DNA from 2 places in the Desulfofundulus luciae genome. Region 2 is predicted to be linked to the other one. Evidence: a T-box and tRNA genes for the amino acid it is inferred to sense, from the RefSeq annotation. Region 2 holds a T-box; the other holds one or more tRNA genes.
What was found. The T-box of region 2 lies ahead of thrS (threonine--tRNA ligase). A T-box ahead of a tRNA ligase gene usually reads a tRNA of that ligase, here a tRNA-Thr.
Positions count from the first base shown of each region.

Region 1: it encodes a tRNA-Thr, which carries the amino acid that the T-box ahead of thrS (threonine--tRNA ligase) is inferred to sense. The anticodon was not compared.

Region 1 covers NZ_JAUSUX010000007.1:39,361-42,769, forward strand. The annotation lists gene J2Z49_RS05725 (ATP-binding protein) at 86-1,075, opposite strand; cyclic di-GMP riboswitch class I at 1,399-1,484, opposite strand; tRNA gene J2Z49_RS05730 (tRNA-Thr) at 1,865-1,939, opposite strand; gene J2Z49_RS05735 (methylated-DNA--[protein]-cysteine S-methyltransferase) at 1,949-2,551, opposite strand; gene J2Z49_RS05740 (DMT family transporter) at 2,586-3,409, opposite strand, start outside.
Region 2 covers NZ_JAUSUX010000026.1:30,208-33,616, forward strand. The annotation lists gene thrS (threonine--tRNA ligase) at 1-1,679, opposite strand, end outside; T-box leader at 1,726-1,968, opposite strand; gene J2Z49_RS12555 (DUF445 domain-containing protein) at 2,248-2,856, opposite strand; gene ytxC (putative sporulation protein YtxC) at 2,938-3,409, opposite strand, start outside.

The sequences.
Region 1 (3,409 bases), on a different contig from region 2:
CCTGTATTAAGGTAGAGGTGGTCCGCATAGTAGAGCATCAGGGTAAATCCACACCCCAGGGAATTCTTGGTTGAATAATGTTGCATCACGTTGCCCGGGCCAATTCGCTGGTTTTGATTCCCGGACCCCGGTCCTGAACGATAATCCTGACGGTGTCCCCTGACTGCCTGGCTTGCCAGCAACCGCCCCCTGCATGTTTGAGAGCATTGGCCAGCGCCTCTGTCAAGCACAAGGCAATCGCGTGCTGCCTGCGGCTGTCGAGAACAGGCAAGGCTTCCCGCATTGCCCGGCGGGCTTCCGGAATGTCATGGGTCTGCCGGACCTCACCCCTGGCCAGTTCCGTCCCTTCTGAGATCACTTTTTCCATTTCTCCACTATTCACCAGGTATAACCGGCCCCCCGTTACCGCCGCTATGGCCTCCCGGTAAGCCTGCATCTCCTGCTGGTGCATCTTTCTCTCCTTTTCAATCACCTCGGTGATGTCAAAGGCCAGCAGTCCACCGCTCCTGTGGTCGAAGGGCACGCCGTGAAGGTCAAACACCTTTTGCCCGTCAGCGCTAATGATCACCTCGCGGCGGTGTTCGGCCTGGCGGATAGCCTGGCGCATCAGTTTTTCCGCTTCTTCCATAGGCAGGTCCAGGTCAGCCTGGCCTGAAAGGTAGCGGAAGCGCCCTCCTTCATATTTCATCACCTTCCCCACCCTGAGAGCGTTAATTAGTTCGGATTTCTCCACCTCAGCCAGCAGTTTCTCCCTGACCAGGTCCTGAAGGTGCTCCGGCAAGTGCCGGGAAATCTCCTGTATTAGCTCGCCGGCGCTTCCGGCCAGCAACTGATACTCCTCCCTGCTAAGACGACGGGCAGTCCCCTGCTTCCGGTGGACACACAGGATATCAAAAACGTGGACGTTATTTTTCCCTTTGAACGGTACCCCGGCCACCTCGACCCACAAGTTTTCCTGCAGCCTGATTACATACCGCCCCGGAACAGGAGCTTCCGTTTCCAGCCCAAACTCCGTGGTATTTAACACCAGGATGTGAGCCGGATACTGCCTGCCATGCTCATCTTCCAGTAACACCCGGACAGGCGGCGAAGGCACCCGCCGAAGGGGGCTTAGCTGGACAAAATACTGGCACTCCACACAAGGACGGTCCGGTTCTTTCTTTGCGCATTCAAGACACCGTTGCATTTTTTCACCACCCTTCTGCCTTTCAGCCCCTCCCGGCCCCATGCCCTTTCAATTGCCACAATACTGCCAGCAAATGTCCCAGCCATTGGCTCTGTTAGAGTCGACCTCTATACCCCAAATGGGTAAACATACTTTTTTATAAGCAGGAACGGCAGCCTGACCAGGCTGCCGCAACAAAACACCATTAAAAAGAAAACAATCAATACCTTTATCGCGGCAGCCTGGCAGTCATACCCTTTAGGGCTGCAGACCCATGGCTTTGCGCCCCACCCTTTCGAGTGGTTTGCCTTTAACACAATAAAGACAATAAAGTTTTTAATTTAACAGTTAAAAGGCTGATTCAACACCGCCAGAACACAGAAAATTTTCCACCAGCGAAAAATTCAGCCCCTGAAGAACTGTTAGGTATGGGAAATATGATGAGAGAAAATACAAAAACAGGCCCGTGTGGATAAGAACGGACATGACGTGCTCCGCCAGCAACCAGAAGGAGCAGAGAGGAATAATCCTTGTAGACAAAATTCATAACCACCGGTACCAAAGCCATGTCTGCGGACAAGATACCTGCACCCAAAAGTTAATATACGATATCCATTTTTATTTTCCCTTCTGAAAGAAGCAAGACAATGTAATATAATAAACAATAAACGCCGCAAACCCTTGCGGCGTCTAGCTTTTTGGAGCTGGTGGTCGGATTCGAACCGACGACCTGCGCATTACGAGTGCGCTGCTCTACCCCTGAGCCACACCAGCACTTTTCTGTTATCTCATTTGACTACCCGGCGCATTACTTATATTAACGCAAACAGAGTCATTTGTCAATTGGTATCGCCCGGTGGGGCCGGGTCGCACGCCTTCGAGTTGCAATAGCTGCAGTTTTAGAGGCAGGCCGCCGCCAAAACCGCCGGGCGATCCATCCCGGCGGATTACCCGGTGGCAGGGAATAACCAGTGGAACCCGGTTGGTCCCCAAAGCCCCGCCCACGGCCCGGGCGGCCCGGGGGCTGCCGACGGCTGCCGCCACCTGCTGGTACGACCATAATTCACCGTACCCGATGTGCCGTACAAAATCCAGCACCCGGGCCACAAAAGGGGTGCACCAGGAAAGATCCACGGGAATATCCGTAAAGGAAACCGGCCGGCCCTGGAAGTATTGGTTCAGCCTTTCTTCCAGAAAAGCCACGGGCCACCTTTTTAATGCAGGCCCACTTCCTTGATTGACTTCTGCGGGTATTACTTCATCCATCAGAGCAGCCAGGGCTTCCTCCCGGCTGGGCCGGGGAAATGTCAGGACCAGCAGCCCCTGCCTACCCCAGGCAGTACCAACCCAGCCCGCTCTGGTGGATAATAAATGAAACCCATTCACAGAACGCCCCCCCACAGCCGCAAAATGGAACAAGCTATTTTTCCGCTGCCGCCCGGATAAAAATGGACAGGCCCGTGATAATAATCGCCCCGCCCGCAAGCTGTAAGGGTGAAGGCACCTGGTGAAAAATAATATAAGCCAGAATGGTTGCCCCCACCGGCTCGCCGAGTATGCTCACTGAGACCACGGCAGCCTTGACATAACGCAGGGCCCAGTTGAAAATGGTATGCCCGAAAATGGTGGGCACCAGGGCCAGGAGGAAAAACCACAGCCATGTGGAAGGCGGGTAAGGAAAAAAGGACAAGCCGGCCAGCAGCGCACCCAGGAACAAAGTCACGGTACTGACCCCGTAAACAACAAAAATGTACGGGAATAGTGACAGGCGGTGCCGCAAGCCGCGCCCGATCAATACATAGCCGGCAATAAAAATAGCCCCGGCAAAAGCCAGGATGTCTCCCAAAAAAGCCTGCCCGCCGATCTGAAAATCACCCACACCCACAATAGTGCTGCCGGTTAAAGCCAGGGCTGCCCCCACAAGCCCCGTGCGGGCGATTTTTTCTTTAAAGATCAGGTAGCCGCCTAAAACCACAAATAAGGGTTGCATGGTGACCAGCACGGTGGAACTGGCAATAGATGTGTACTCAAGGGAAGTAATCCAGGCAGTGAAATGCAATGCCAGCAGCACGCCGGAAAGACAGGCCAGCATTATGTCCCACCGGCCCATGGAGCGCAGTTCTTCCCGTCCCCTGGTCAGGGCAATGGGAGCAATCATGAGCACGGCAAACCCCAACCGGTAGAAGGCAATGACCAGGGGTGGGGCCATGGCCAGCTTGGTAAAGATGGAAGAAAAGGCGGCTC
Region 2 (3,409 bases):
AGCCGCTCCACCACCTGACGGGCATAGCCGGCATGCCGGTCGGCAATGGGCAGAACCCTGACCTGGACCGGGGCCAGCCAGGTGGGAAAGGCGCCGGCAAAATGTTCGGTCAGGATGCCGATAAAACGTTCAATGCTGCCGAACACCACCCGGTGGATCATCACGGGACGGTGCTTCTGGCCGTCCTCGCCCACATAGGTGAGGTCAAACTTCTCGGGCATGAGGAAATCCAGTTGAATGGTGCCGCACTGCCAGGTGCGCCCCAGGCAGTCCTCCAGGTGGAAATCAATCTTCGGCCCGTAAAAGGCCCCGTCCCCTTCATTTACTTTATACTTCATCCCCCTGGCCTTCAAGGCCTCCTCCAGGGCGCTGGTGGCTATCTCCCAGATCTCGTCGGAGCCCATGGATTTTTCGGGGCGGGTGGAGAGTTCCACATTATATTTAAAACCAAAGATGCTGTAGAAATAATCCACCAGGTCAATGACCCCGATGATCTCTTCCCGGATTTGGGAGGGGAGCATGAAGATGTGAGCATCGTCCTGGGTAAAGCAGCGCACCCGCATGAGCCCGTGGAGCACCCCGGAAAGCTCGTGGCGGTGCACCAGACCCAGTTCCGCCAGGCGAATGGGCAGTTCCCGGTAGCTGTGCAGGCGGCTCTTGTACACCAGGATGCCCCCCGGGCAGTTCATGGGCTTGATGGCGTATTCCACGTCATCGATGCGGGTGAAGTACATGTTTTCCCGGTAGTGCTCCCAGTGCCCCGACCTTTCCCACAGGGACCGGTTCAAGATAACCGGCGTGCGGATTTCCTGGTAACCCCGCTTGTAATGCTCTTCCCGCCAGAATTGCTCCAATTGATTGCGCAGGACCATGCCCCTGGGATGGAAAAAGGGAAAGCCCGGCCCTTCCTCCTGGATGCTGAACAGGTCCAGCTCCGCGCCCAGCTTGCGGTGATCCCGGCGTTTGGCCTCTTCAATACGGAAGAGATATTCTTCAAGCTGGGATTTCTTAGGAAAAGCGGTGCCGTAAATGCGCTGGAGCATCTTATTTCTCTCGTCGCCCCGCCAGTAAGCCCCGGCCACGGAAGTAAGCTTGAAGGCTTTCAACCTGCCGGTTGACGGAATGTGGGGACCGGCGCAGAGGTCCACGAATTCACCCTGCTGGTAACAGGAAATTACCGCATCTCCCGGCAGCTCATTGATAAGCTCCACCTTATAAATTTCCCCGGCGGTAGAAAACCGCTGCAGCGCTTCTTCCCGGGACACTTCAAAACGGGTAAAGGGCAAATCTTCTTTAATGATAGCCTGCATTTCTTTTTCAATTTTCTCCAGGTCCGCAGGTGTGAAGGGCTTTTCCGCATCAAAATCGTAGTAAAATCCATCGGCAATAGCGGGACCGATGGCCAGCTTGACCTCCGGGAAGAGACGCTTCACGGCCTGGGCCATGACATGGGCGGCGCTGTGGCGGAAAGCATCCCGCCCCGGCTCATCTTCAAAGGTGTAGAACTCAACGGCGGCATCCCTGTGTAGAGGGTAGCTCAAGTCCACCAGCCGCCCGTCCACTGCCGCCACCAGGGCTTCCTTGCCCAGGCGGGGGCTGATGTCCTGCGCTATGCGGCTCAAAGGAGTACCGGGTTCGTATTCCCGCACGGAACCATCCTTTAATGTTACTTTGATCATAGAAGAACCCCTTTCTTTTAATACCGAAATAAAAAAACGTCCCTGTTTCAGGGACGAAATAATCCGCGGTTCCACCCTGCTTGGCGACCAAAAGGTAAAAAAAGCCCGCCCGCCTCAAAGGTGGTAACGGTCCTCACCGGCCCCGCTTACTCACCACGTGTCACAGCGTTCGGCAGGGCAGTTCCGGGGTGGTTTTCAGCCCGTCCCATCCGGGGATGCTTCCAGCCGCGGCATCCCCTCTCTGGGGATGGGCGTTTCAGGGCCTACTCTTCCCCTTCATCACCATTTCACTATTTGTAACGTTCACTTCGTTTTAAGTCACAATTATACTGTCGATCAGGAAATATTTGCCGTGCCGCCTTTGCAGCACCGGTATCCCGGTCCGGAACGAACTGCGGTAGCCGGCGCGAAGCACTGGAATAAACGAGCCAGCGCTGCATCCAACCGCGTTCCCTGAATATCAATATTTACGTTGATCACTTTGTCCTTCGTTATTATATTGAGGTTTGAAGACTATGTCAACCACAGCAGCCCGGGGGCACCCATCAACAACAGAATGCAATAATAACTATAACAACTTACCCGGCAGCAGAAAAACCCCTGCCTGCAAAAGACCAATGATGAACCCCAGCACTCCTCCCAGGATCTCGATATGCCTCAGTTCCCGGGAAGAGACAGTAGTGATAATTTGCTCCAACTGATCCAGCGAAAAACTATTTACCTGCTCCTCCACTACCCTGGACAAACATAACTCTACTTTTAGCTTTTCTCCAAAGCGGTCTACGAGTTCATTAACCAGGGGTGGCAGTTCCCTCCTGATCTGTTCGGCCAGGGCGTCGGAAATCATTCGCCGCAGGGACAGGGGTAAAAAACCGGGCAGCCTGTCCATCACCCGGGCGCGGACTGCCGTATTCACGGAAGAGACCAGGTCCTCGTTTAATTGTTCTGAGCGCAGGTAGTTGAGGAGTCGTTCCTTGGGAAGCAGTTGCTCCTCAATTACCCTGCCGATAACCCTGGCCAGCTCGCCACGCCTTTTGGGCACCACCCCCTGGATGGTGTAACCAAGCACACGAACTGGTTTGTAGGGTCGAAAAATCAGCCGTACCGCCAGCCAGTTGGTCAGCCACCCGATCAGCGCCCCCACTACCGGCAACAGCACGGCCTGTGTCCAATGCAAATCTTTCTCACCCCGTTCCGGCGCTCCTGAAAGAAATATATCAGAACAAATATACCAGAACAAAAAAAAACGGGCAACAAATTATTTTTCTCGACATAAGGAGCAGCCGGTGCACTCCCTTACACGGCCAAAAAAGACCAGGTTGATCGTTTCCATGATGGTGTTTTTCTGCTCGCAGGCCGGGTTATGAATGACAATTTGCTTGGGCGCCAGGGTAATTAAGGTGCTGATCAGCATGTCCTCATAATTAATTTCCCCTTCCGTCAAATCCATAAACAAATTTTCCAGGTAGTCTACCCTGAGGGCCTGTTTTCGCCCGTCTAAAAGTCGAAACGCCCCACCGGGCAGCTTGAGCACATGTACCAGTTCAACCCGGGATTCTTGAATTTCCACAAAATATTTAAGCAGGTGGATAAATTCCTGATACTCCCTTTCCATCAGGAAGTCGTCCACTGCCCTTTCCACGGCCTGCTCCAATTCTTCCACATAGTCCTTAAGCCGGAAGCGGATAAAACCTTCAACAATGATCTGGTTATTATGCCTCAAAAAATCC